Regions from separate parts of the Bacillus sp. JJ1566 genome, predicted to be linked through region 2. Evidence: riboswitches for the same ligand, from Rfam matches in the RefSeq annotation. Region 2 holds a riboswitch; each other region holds the start of a gene.
The links. Region 2 has a riboswitch for S-adenosylmethionine ahead of metK (methionine adenosyltransferase). Riboswitches for the same ligand answer to the same signal wherever they lie in the genome.

Region 1 (3,177 bases), on a different contig from region 2:
TCGATGCCGGATGAATAATTAAGGACTTCGCATCCCCCACATTCGCTACATGTGACCAGAGTGCTATATTATCAATAACCTTTTTCCCTGCATCACGCCCACCTTTAATTCCGAAGTTCACAATTGAACCAAAGCCGTTATTTAGATACTTTTCCGCAAGGTCATAGGAAGGATGATCTTCAAGCCCTGGATAGGACACCCACTCAACTGCTGGATGGTTTTTTAAATAGTTTGCTAGTTCTAAAGCATTTTTATTATGTTTTTCAACCCTTAGATGTAGCGTTTCAAGACCTTGTAGTAGGTAAAATGCATTTTGTGGACTTAAGCATGAACCAAAATCACGTAATAGCTGTACGCGAAGTTTTGTGCTAAATGCAAGTGTTCCAAAATCATTTGCATATCTTACGCCGTTATAGCTTCGGTCAGGCTCCGTGAATCCTGGGAATTTTGGATTATTCCAATTAAAGCGTCCCCCGTCTACAACTAGACCGCCAATCGTGGTTCCATGACCACCAATCCATTTCGTTGCTGAGTGAACAACAATATCTGCACCCCATGTGATGGGTTTACAAATATATGGTGAAGCAAATGTATTATCAATAATCAGTGGAATTTCTGCTTCATGTGCAATTGCTGCAACTGCTTCAACATCTAAAACCTGTAGGCTTGGGTTTCCGATAATTTCAGCAAAAACCGCCTTTGTTTTTGGAGTAATTGCTTTTCTAAAATTCTCAGGGTCCTTTGAATCTACAAAATTCACCTTAATCCCGTATTTCGGTAGTGTGATCGAAAACAGATTATATGTACCACCATATAGGTTTGTAGCAGCGACAATCTCATCACCCGCTTCAGCGATATTCATAACCGCTAGAGCAATGGCTGCCATTCCTGAAGAAGTCGCAACAGCCGCAACCCCGTCCTCTAATAACGCAATTCGTTTTTCCAGTACATCTACAGTTGGATTTCCAATTCTCGAATAAATGTTCCCTGGTTCATCAAGTGCAAACAAACTACGTGCATGCTCAGAATTATGGAAAACGTAAGAACTCGTTTGATAGATAGGAACTGCTCGTGATCCAGTTGTCGGATCTGGCGATTGTCCCCCATGTAATAAAATTGTTTCTAAATCATAGCTTTCAAATTGCTGACTCATGTTTATACCTCCAATATTTTTATAAGAAAACTTGGGATTACAGGAATGTAATTCCAAATTTCATCTTCTAAGCAAGAACAAAAGCCCTCTTCAAGTAAGAAGAGGGCTTTTATTCCTCCTCTTATCTCTCAGGTAATAATACCTGCAGGAATTAGCACCTTTTCAAGAATAATCTTGAAGGTTGCCGGGTTTCGTAGGGCCATGTCCCTCCACCGCTCTGGATAAGAGTCTTTATTAAGTTAAAACGTTCCCGTTTTGCTTTATAAAAGGATTATAGTATGTGAATAATTCAAAGTCAAATACTTTTTAAAATATTTCATCTTGTTAGAATTTTTACTTCAGATCTATTCTTACCCCCTATTCCTATGTACTCGCTGCTTAAAATAGACTTAAAAATCATTTGTCCCGCATTAACGGGCAGAAAACCCCCACCTCAAAACTCTAGTTAAAAACGAAGATGTTTCGATGACTGATAACTGCACGTAAAAGCCTCATAAAAGGAACAAAGACTAAGAACGCCACGTCCTGTGGCAACGTAACGTCTTTGTGGCCCACATCATGTGCGCCTCAACTAACAATCAGTGGGGATTAGTAACCCCCCACTGATTGAAGTTTCACTTTATGTCATTTTTGTGAAGCCTATTGCTTTTATCCGAAATCCGTTGTATATTAAGAGTGTAGAAAGTTAGTGAAAAACTTCACAAACTAACTACTCTAGAGCTGGCAGCTAAAGCACTCATATTTTTTTACAATAACTTGTGAAGAATTTCACAAATAAATGATAAGGGGAGATTAGAATGAGAACATTCTTAAAAGGACCTAAAATGGCAGTTATTTGGACAGTATTACGTGTATGGTTAGGAATTCAATGGCTAGAAGCTGGTTTTCATAAAATTACTGGAGGATTTGACGCAGGCGGTTTCCTACAAGGCGCATTAGCTAAAGCAGGCGGGGAACATCCAGCAGTAGCAGGCTGGTACGCAACATTCCTTGAAGGCTTTGCCGTACCGAATGTTGAATTAATCAACGTGCTTATTCCTTGGGGCGAATTTCTAGTAGGTCTTGGATTAATTGTAGGTGCTGCAACTATCCCAGCATTAATTGCTGCTGGATTCATGAACCTTAACTTCTTACTTGCTGGAACTGTAAGCACAAACCCAGTATTTTATACAGTAGCAGTCATTCTCTTATTCGCAGGCGCTGCAACTTACTACTACGGTGTAGACAGATTCGCAGTACCTTTCCTTACAAAACGAATCAACGAGAAAAAAGCTGCAAAAACAGCAGCGAACGTTGCGTAACTAAAAAAAGTGTTCCTCCTAATCCAGGAGGAACACTTTTTTATATTCTATTCATCATCAATTTCGCCGTCACCAATTTCATCCTCTTCTTCGATTTCCTCGATGTCTTCGCCTTCTTCAGGCATTTCATCATCTCCGCAACCTATTAAGAAAAACATCGGGAACGACAATAGTAACAGCAGTAGCATCCGTTTCATTACAACCCCTCCCTTTTTCTAGGCTTTCCTTTCAATCCCGAAATATGTAGACTAGAAAGAGGAAAGGGTAATAGTAGTTCTAATATTGGAGGTAGAAACGATGCGAAAAATAAAGCTTGGAACCAGTTCCCTCGAGGTACCAGTTGTTGCAGTAGGCTGTATGAGGATTAATTCTTTAGAAAAGCCCGAGGCAGAAAAATTTGTACAAACAGCATTGGAAGTTGGTGCAAATTTCTTTGACCATGCTGATATTTACGGTAGTGGTGCTTGTGAGGAAATCTTTGCAGATGCGATACATATGAATGATGATATCCGTGAAAAAATTATCCTTCAATCCAAATGTGGCATTCGAAAAGGAATGTTTGATTTTTCAAAGGAATATATCCTTAATTCCGTTGATGGAATTTTAAAACGACTCAAAACTGATTATTTGGATGTCTTACTTTTACATCGTCCTGATGCCCTTGTTGAACCCGAAGAGGTTGGCGAAGCATTTGACATATTAGAGTCCTCTGGGAAAGTTCGT
Region 2 (3,177 bases):
CCTTGAGCTAGACACTGAAAACTAAATACGAACAAAAAGCCCGCAAAATTGGCGAGCTTTTTTTATCTTATTTTGCTTGTGATTTAAGTGTTTCTGCTTTGTCAGTACGCTCCCATGGTACATCGAGATCGTTTCTACCAAAGTGACCATATGCAGCAGTTTGCTTATAAATTGGACGACGAAGGTCTAACATCTTAATAATTCCAGCAGGACGTAAATCGAAATTATCACGAACTAGCTCTACAAGAACATCTTCAGATACTGTTCCTGTACCAAAAGTGTCAACAGAAATAGAAACTGGTTGGGCAACACCGATTGCGTATGCAAGCTGTACTTCACATTTATCAGCTAATCCAGCTGCCACAAGGTTTTTCGCAACATAACGAGCAGCATAGGCAGCAGAACGGTCAACCTTAGTTGGATCCTTACCAGAGAATGCGCCACCGCCATGTCTTGCATAACCACCGTACGTATCAACAATGATTTTACGGCCAGTTAAACCAGCATCTCCTTGTGGACCACCAATTACAAAACGGCCAGTTGGGTTAATAAAGTATTTCGTATTTTCATCAATTAGTTCACTTGGAACAACTGGATTGATGACATGTTCTTTAAGATTTCGTTGAATTTGTTCTAGTGAGATTTCCGGATGGTGCTGAGTTGAAATAACAATTGTGTCGATACGAACAGGATTATTGTTCTCATCATACTCAACTGTCACTTGCGTTTTACCATCTGGACGTAAATAAGGAAGAATCTCATCTTTACGAACCTTTGTTAAACGACGTGATAGCTTATGAGCTAATGAAATCGGTAAAGGCATTAACTCTTTTGTTTCATTACAAGCATAACCGAACATTAAGCCTTGGTCACCTGCTCCAATCGCTTCAATTTGCTCGTCTGTCATTTGACCTTCTCGAGCCTCTAACGCTTGGTCTACCCCCATCGCAATGTCTGGAGATTGCTCATCAATCGATGTTAATACAGCACATGTTTCGTAGTCAAATCCGTATTTTGCACGAGTATAACCAATCTCTTTAATCGTTTCACGGACAATCTTTGGGATATCTACATATGTAGAGGTTGTAATCTCTCCCGCAACAAGTACAAGACCTGTTGTAACAGAAGTTTCACACGCTACGCGTGCATTTGCATCATTTGCTAAGATGGCATCTAAAATAGAATCTGAAATTTGGTCACAGATTTTATCTGGATGTCCTTCCGTAACAGACTCAGAAGTAAATAAACGGCGTCTAGTTGTCACAAACGCTTCCTCCTTTTTCGATTCAGAATTCAATTATACTCAAATTCTGACATTCATTGATACGGTACTCATTCCCTTAGTATTGTTACCTTCACGATTTTCTATCCTTATTGACTAGTTATCTGTGATGTACACATATAAACGCTTTAAGTAACATGCTTGAAACCATGAATGTTCTCATTTAAGAAATAAAAAACCTTCCCTACTTATTTGAGGAAAGGTATTATCATTTATCTCGCCTTTCACTCTTATCGATCAAGGTCATGCCTTGCTCAGGTTAGCACCTTATCACTTTTTGTCAAATGAGAGACCTACTTTGTATAGGTTCCACAAAAACTTATTTGATATATAAGAAAAGTGATGGTTGCCGGGTTTCATTGGGCCTGTCCCTCCGCCAGCTCGGGATAAGAGAGTATCCGTTCAATGAATTATCATAACGCAGTAAACCTTTTCATGTCAATATAATTTCAAAAAAATCATATCGAAGTATGTCCACTTTTTTCACGAAACAGACAATCTTCGAAAATGGAAGTATTATAAAGGACTATTTTTGAATATGTACGCACTTTTTAAGATATATTACGTAAAATACGTTTAATAGTATAGACTATTTTTTTCAATGTGTTATACTAATTGTAAAATTTGATTATATAAAAAATGATAAAGGATGGTTTTACATGAATTCAGTTGAAGTTTCAAATGAGCAGCTATTGGAATTAGTGAATGGAAAAAACGTACTTCATAATCTATCTGTTCCTATTTTAGTTGAAAAAGTACTCGCAAGACAAGAGGGAATCCTTACTTCGACTGGGGCTGTATGTGCAACAACAGGGAAATACACAGGAAGATCACCAGAAGACAAATACATCGTAGAAGAAGCATCTATTAAAGATAGAATTGACTGGGGTAAGGTGAACAAACCAATTTCTGAAGCTACATTTGAAAACCTTTACACAAAGGTGCTTTCATACTTGAAAGAAAAAGAAGAAATTTATGTATTCAATGGATATGCAGGTGCCGATAAAAAAGTACGTATGCCCATCCAAGTGATTAACGAATATGCTTGGCATAATTTATTTTCCCAACAAATGTTTGTTCGACCAACTGAAGAGGATTTAAAAACACATCAACCTGAATTCACAGTCATATGCGCACCAAATTTCAAAGCAGACCCTGAAGTAGATGGCACACGCTCCGAAACCTTCATCATTATTTCCTTCGAAAAACGAACAGTTTTAATAGGAGGAACTGAGTATGCTGGTGAGATTAAAAAATCGATTTTCTCTGTAATGAACTATGTACTGCCTGAGCAAAATATTCTCTCCATGCACTGCTCCGCTAACGTAGGTCAAGAAGGAGATGTTGCACTTTTCTTTGGTCTGTCTGGAACAGGCAAAACAACTCTTTCTGCCGATCCAAAACGTCGACTAATTGGAGATGATGAGCACGGTTGGGCTAGCTCTGGCGTGTTTAATATAGAAGGTGGCTGCTATGCTAAAACCATCAATCTTTCGCGTGAGAAGGAGCCACAAATTTTTGATGCTATTCGCTTCGGCTCTGTTTTAGAAAATGTAATAGTAGATGAAGAATCAAGAATTGCAGATTATGATGACAATGCATTGACTGAAAACACAAGAGCAGCATACCAAATTGACAATATTGATAATATTATTGTACCAAGTATTGCGGGTCATCCGAACACAATTGTATTCCTAACAGCAGATGCTTTCGGTGTTCTCCCTCCAATTAGTAAACTAACAAAAGAACAAGCCATGTATCATTTCTTAAGTGGCTACACAAGTAAGCTTGCAGGAACAGAGCGTGGTGTAACAGCACCAGAAGCAACATTCTCAACCTGCTTTGGCTCTCCTTTCCTTCCACTGGCTGCAACTGAGTATGCAGAAATGCTAGGA
Region 3 (3,177 bases), on a different contig from region 2:
AAAAAAAGACTGATGATGTAAAAAAAGCAATCTAATATGATGAAAACAGAAGACCTCGTTATTGAGGTCTTCTGTTTTTTGCATTAAAATGGGACGGAGGGACATTGTCCCCATGACCCACTAGGAGAAGGATAATGAAGGCAAAGATTATTTTTATTATTGTGATGTTGATTTTTGGTAGCATTGGTTTGTTTGTGAAGAATATTGATCTATCCTCTAGTGAAATTGCTTTGTTCAGAGGAGCATTTGGCAGTTTGTTTTTAATTGTTGCTAGTTTTCTAGTAAAGAAGAAGTTTTCTTTCAAAACGTTCAAGAAGAATCTTATCTTTCTGCTTTTATCAGGGGCAGCATTGGGCTTTAACTGGATTTTTTTATTCGAATCTTTCCGCTATACAACCATTGCTAACGCCACTCTTAGCTATTATTTTGCACCAGTGTTTGTGATGATTTTGGCACCTTTTTTACTGAAGGAAAAATGGACATGGATGAAGGGGATAGGTATTACTCTTGCCTTTTTAGGATTACTTTTGGTTGTCAATCCTGGGGCCGAAGCGGCTGTTGGAGCTTATAACCACTCTGTTGGCATTATGTATGGTTTATTGGCTGCCGCTTTTTATACAAGTGTGATTCTCCTGAATAAATTTATTAAAAGTCTATCCGATTTTGAAACAACTATTATGCAGCTTTTAACTGCTTCGATAGTATTGTTCCCTTATGTCCTGGCATCGCAAAATATGAATTACTCCGATTTAGGTTTACAATCAATCATTCTACTATTTATTGTGGGAATTATTCATACAGGGGTCGCGTACTTATTATATTTTTCAGTGTTGAAAAAATTAAAGGCGCAAACCATCGCAGTATTTAGCTATATCGATCCCATTTCCGCCGTGATCATGGCTGCGATTATTTTGAATGAAAGTATGGGTTTTGTACAAATTGTAGGTGGAGTCTTCATATTAGGATCTTCTTTTGTTAGTGAGATTAATTGGAAAAGATTACTAAAATCATAGAAGTTTATTTATAACATTGTTGTTGACAATACATTTTTTTTGGTCTAATGTTTAATATATAATTTAATATTTCGAAATTTTCTTATCCAGAGAGGTGGAGGGACTGGCCCTACGATACCTCGGCAACAGACTTTTAAAGTACTGTGCCAATTCCAGTAGCATGATGCTAGAAGATAAGAAGAGCGGATTTTTCATTTGCCTATCCAACCCTCTTCTTATTTTCAAGAAGAGGGTTTTTTACATTTCAAATAAGTTAATGAGGTGATTGTATGTCAACGGTACGAACAGAAAATGAATTATTAAAAGCATTTGAAATTCTGAAAAGTAAAGAGTGGGTTGATCTTACACATACATTTGGACCAGACTCTCCCCATTTTTCAGCGTTTAACGATGCTGAATTTAAGACACTTTTTACCCATGAGGACGGCTTTTTTGCACAAAGCTTTACATTCCCAGGTCAGTACGGAACCCATATTGATGCGCCAATCCATTTCGTTCCTAACCAACGATATTTGGATGAACTAGAGTTAAAGGAACTCGTTCTACCCCTTGCTGTGATTGATAAGTCAAAGGAAGCAGAAGAAAATCATGATTTCATTTTAAGTGTTGATGATATTCTAAAATTTGAAGAAGAACATGGTGAAATTGAAGCCGGTACATTTGTGGCATTAAGAACGGACTGGAGCAAGCGTTGGCCAAACAAAGCAGCATTTGAAAATAAGGATTCTGATGGGAATAGTCATGCTCCAGGTTGGGGAATTGAGGCCTTAAAATTTTTATTTGAGGAAAGAAAGATTAAAGCTGTTGGCCATGAAACATTTGATACAGACGCAGCGATTGATTATCGAAAAAATGGGTCACTAATTGGAGAGTACTACGTTCTAGAGCAGGATACATTTCAAGTCGAATTATTAACTAACCTTGATAAGGTACCAGCAAAAGGAGCTGTTATTTTTAATATCTGTCCAAAACCCGAAAAAGGATCCGGATTCCCAGTACGCTCATTTGCCATTTTGCCATAGGTGGGACAGGGAGACAGGTCCCTTGTCCCAAAAACAAATTTTGAAAGTAAGATAATAATAGACGGGAGATACAATAAAATGACAACAAAAACAATAGTTAAAGCACCATTTCGTGCAGACCATGTAGGAAGTTTATTACGTCCAGAGAGAATTCATCAAGCAAGAAAGGATTTTCAAGCAGGAGCAATTACTGCACAGGAACTTCATTCAATTGAAACAGAAGAAATTAAAAAGGTTGTTGATAAACAAATCGAAGTTGGCTTACAAGCGGTCACAGATGGTGAGTTTCGTCGTAGATTTTGGCATACAGATTTCTTAGAGCATTTAAATGGAGTTGAGGGCTACGTTCCGGATCATGGCTTTAAATTCAAGGGTGAGGAAACAGAACGCTATGATGTGCGAGTTATTGGGAAAATTTCATTTAACCAAGACCATCCACATATTAAAGATTTCATTGAATTTAAAGAAATTGTAGGTGACCGTGCCGTTGCGAAACAAACAATTCCAAGTCCAAACCAACTATTTAATGCGGGTATTCGCAACAAGGATATCTATCCGGACCTTGAGGAGTATGCAAATGATATTATTCAAACATATCGCGATGCCATAACAGCATTTTACGAAGCAGGCTGTCGTTACCTACAACTAGACGATGTGTACATAGCAGGTCTGAATGCACCAGAAATCCCATTTAATGATAGTGGTTCTACTCGTGAGGAATTAATTGAATTAGCATTGAAGGTTGCAAATGGAGTGCTAGAAGGGAAACCAGAGGATTTAACCATCACAACACATCTTTGCCGTGGAAACTATCGCTCTAACTGGGCATTCGAAGGCAGCTATGCAAAAATTGCCCCTACCCTTTTTGCGAAAGAAAAAGTTAATGGGTTTTTCCTAGAATATGATGACGATCGTTCAGGAGATTTTACGCCACTTGAGTATGTTCCAAATGAAGGTCCTCGAGTTGTTCTTGGTGTATTTACATCAAAGCGTGGAGAATTAGAATCGAAAGAAAACATTATCGCACGCATAAAAGAAGCATCACAATTTGTACCACTTGAAAACTTATGTATCAGTCCACAATGTGGCTTTGCTTCAACTCATCATGGCAATATTTTAACGGAAGAAGAGCAATGGGCGAA
Region 4 (3,177 bases), on a different contig from region 2:
AGGGAGCACATATGAGCAGCATAGTTACTGGATGGAAAGCACAATACAAATCATACAATCAAAATATTAAACTATTTATTTTTACGACTATTTTTACACAGCTCGGCATGGGTATGTTCACGATCATGTATAACTTCTATGTTCGAGAACTGGGCTATTCTGAGCAAACTAATGGAACAATCATTGCCATGACTGCTTTGGCATCGGCCATTATTCTCGTACCCGCAGGTCTTATGAGTGACAAATTTGGAAGAAAAAAAGTGATGTTGCTGGGTATGGCTGTTTCAACAATCGCATTCTTTGCAAGAAGTATCCTAGATGTTGAACAGCTACTCGTAGCGACAGCATTTTTAACTGGTTTGTCAACGGCCTTTATTCAGGTTTCTGGTATCCCATGGCTTGCGGAAAACTCAACCGCTAAGCAAAGGGTTCATCTCTTTAGCTTTCATTCAGCAATCATGATGGGTGCCCAGGTGGTTGGAAACATTGCAGGTGGAGCATTGTCTGATGCATTTCAATTTATATTTCATATAAGTGGACTTTGGAGCGTAAGAATCACGCTTTTAATTGCAACGATAATCTATGTTGTAGGAATTCTACCAATACTTAAAATGAATGAACAGCGGAGACAACCGGAGATTAAACCAGTAGAATCCTTTGGTCAAAAATTAAAAACAAATAAATCGCAAATTAAACTTATTGCTCTGTTTGCCTTTGCACAGATGATTATCGGGTTTGGTTCTGGATTAGTTATACCATACCTGAATTTGTATTTTGCAGATCGCTTTCTAGCTAGTAATACGATAATAGGTTTAATACTCTCATTAGGGCAAGCAGCAACAGCAATTGCGATGATTATTGGACCCTACATTGTAAGTAAGGTGGGAGAGGTTCGCGCAGTCGTTTATTTGCAATTATCATCGCTTCCTTTCCTTTTACTCACAGGGTATACTGAAAATCTTTATATAGCCGCTATCGCATTTTTATTTAGGCAAGCATTAATGAATGCGGGTAACCCAATCCAAGCATCACTTGTAATGGGACGTGTAAATGATTCAATGAAGGGTCTTGCTAATTCAGTGAATCAAATGGTATTTTCATTAGGGTGGGCATTAATGGGACCTGTATCGACCTCAATTGTGATGCTGCATGGCGCATATTGGGGGTATGCTTATGTGTTTACAATCACGTCTGTCTTGTATTTAATTGGATCACTTTATTTCCTATTTGTTTTCAGTAGAAAATCTTTTCGTGATGAAGAAAAACCACTTGCAAAAATATCATGACATGACATATTTCCCAGGAGTTCCGAAATATAAAATAAACGCAGAATTTAAAATTGCTTATTTTTTCTAAAAATTCCTATTGACTTATAATAGATAAAGAGTTAGCATGATAGTATTCAATTAAAGTATTAAAATTTCATATTAATCTTATCAAGAGTGGCGGAGGGAATGGCCCTATGAAGCCCGGCAACCGGTTAATTTACACGGTGCTAAATCCATCAGACTTTTTTGTCTGAAAGATAAGAAGAGAACCGATTACACACCCTCTTCTTATCGAAGAGGGTTTTTAATTATATACAAAAAGGGAGAGATTCAAGTGAGTGAAAAACAAAAGAATTATAGACCAGAAACAATTGCGGTACATGGAGGACTTGAAGCAGATCCAGTAACAGGAGCAAGAGCAGTACCAATCTATCAATCAAATGCATTTAAATTTAATACAACCGAACATGCAGCAAATCTATTTGGTCTAAAGGAAAATGGTTATATTTATACTCGTATCCATAACCCAACAACAACTGTTTTTGAAGAAAGAGTTGCACAATTAGAGGGTGGAGTTGGTGCGTTAGCAGTTTCAAGTGGTATGGCTGCGATTACAACAGCTATTTTGAATATTGCGGGTGCAGGGGATGAGATTGTATCTGCTTCTACACTTTATGGTGGAACTTATAATCTATTCGCTAACACACTTCCTAAATATGGAATTAAGACTCATTTGGTAGAACCAACAAATCCGGAAAACTTCCGTCAAGCGATTACTCCGAATACAAAAGCAATCTTTGCCGAAACAATCGGAAACCCAAGCTTAGATATCCTCGATATTGAAGCTGTAGCAAATATTGCTCATGAAGCAGGAATTCCTTTAATTATTGATAATACATTCGCAACGCCATATCTATGCCGCCCAATCGAGCACGGGGCTGACATTGTTGTTCATTCTGCTACAAAATGGTTGTTAGGTAATGGAACAACAATGGGTGGAATTATTGTTGATGGTGGTAAATTTGATTGGAATTCACCAAAATTCCCTGGATTTACAACACCAGATCCAAGCTACCATGATTTAGTCTATGCTGATGCGTTAGGACCTGTTGCTTATATCATTAAAGCAAGAGTTCAACTTCTTCGTGATATTGGTCCGGCATTAAGCCCATATAATGCATTCCAATTTACGTTAGGTCTTGAAACTTTACACGTTCGTATGAAGGAGCATATTGCAAATACGAAAAAGGTTGTTTCATATCTTAAAAACCATCCTGGAGTTGAATGGGTATTGTATCCAGGTGAAGACAATCACCCTAACAAACAATTAGCTGATAAATACCTACCAAAAGGTGCAGGTTCAGTCATTATATTTGGTATTAAAGGTGGAAGAGAAGCTGGTGAGAAGCTAATTAATAATGTTGAGCTTTGGTCGCATGTTGCAAACGTCGGTGACGCGAAAAGCTTAATCATTCACCCAGCAAGTACAACACACCAACAATTAAGTCCTGAAGATTTAAAATTGTCTGGTGTTAGTGAGGATTTAGTTCGCTTATCTGTTGGAATTGAAAATATTGAAGATATTTTAGAGGATTTAGAACAAGCCATTAAAGTTGCAAATGGAACAAGTTCAGTTTTACCATTGCCAACTGTGTAAGAATTAGGACATTCGTCATCTTTTTTCCATTGACACCTTACCAACCAGGTGATAAGATAACTTTCGAGTGTTTAGTACGATAAACAAGTAAATAATCTAGTTACTCTTATTTAGAGTGGTGGAGGGATGTGCCCGATGAAACCCAGCAACCGTCAACTTACGTTGAAAAGGTGCCAATTCACACAAAGCAAAAGCTTTGGAAGATGAGAGGAAGGAATCACTAAATTTGGCCTTTCTGCTCTTTTTTTGCAG

Region 1: it holds a riboswitch for S-adenosylmethionine, as region 2 does, so the genes downstream of both, V7112_RS09655 (PLP-dependent aspartate aminotransferase family protein) here and metK (methionine adenosyltransferase) in region 2, are expected to answer to the same signal.
Region 3: it holds a riboswitch for S-adenosylmethionine, as region 2 does, so the genes downstream of both, V7112_RS16635 (cyclase family protein) here and metK (methionine adenosyltransferase) in region 2, are expected to answer to the same signal.
Region 4: it holds a riboswitch for S-adenosylmethionine, as region 2 does, so the genes downstream of both, V7112_RS18595 (O-acetylhomoserine aminocarboxypropyltransferase/cysteine synthase family protein) here and metK (methionine adenosyltransferase) in region 2, are expected to answer to the same signal.

Annotation. Positions count from the first base shown of each region.
Region 1 is NZ_JBALOP010000020.1:20,087-23,263, forward strand. Features, by position in the region: gene V7112_RS09655 (PLP-dependent aspartate aminotransferase family protein) at 1-1,153, opposite strand, end outside; SAM riboswitch class I at 1,272-1,381, opposite strand; gene V7112_RS09660 (Crp/Fnr family transcriptional regulator) at 1,951-2,454, shown strand; gene V7112_RS09665 (hypothetical protein) at 2,502-2,651, opposite strand; gene V7112_RS09670 (aldo/keto reductase) at 2,752-3,177, shown strand, end outside.
Region 2 is NZ_JBALOP010000023.1:20,199-23,375, forward strand. Features, by position in the region: gene metK (methionine adenosyltransferase) at 68-1,264, opposite strand; SAM riboswitch class I at 1,510-1,675, opposite strand; gene pckA (phosphoenolpyruvate carboxykinase (ATP)) at 1,942-3,177, shown strand, end outside.
Region 3 is NZ_JBALOP010000043.1:20,489-23,665, reverse strand. Features, by position in the region: gene V7112_RS16645 (sodium:solute symporter family protein) at 1-35, shown strand, start outside; gene V7112_RS16640 (DMT family transporter) at 135-1,013, shown strand; SAM riboswitch class I at 1,093-1,193, shown strand; gene V7112_RS16635 (cyclase family protein) at 1,283-2,035, shown strand; gene V7112_RS16630 (5-methyltetrahydropteroyltriglutamate--homocysteine S-methyltransferase) at 2,114-3,177, shown strand, end outside.
Region 4 is NZ_JBALOP010000052.1:40,495-43,671, forward strand. Features, by position in the region: gene V7112_RS18590 (MFS transporter) at 12-1,286, shown strand; SAM riboswitch class I at 1,431-1,532, shown strand; gene V7112_RS18595 (O-acetylhomoserine aminocarboxypropyltransferase/cysteine synthase family protein) at 1,603-2,925, shown strand; SAM riboswitch class I at 3,029-3,135, shown strand.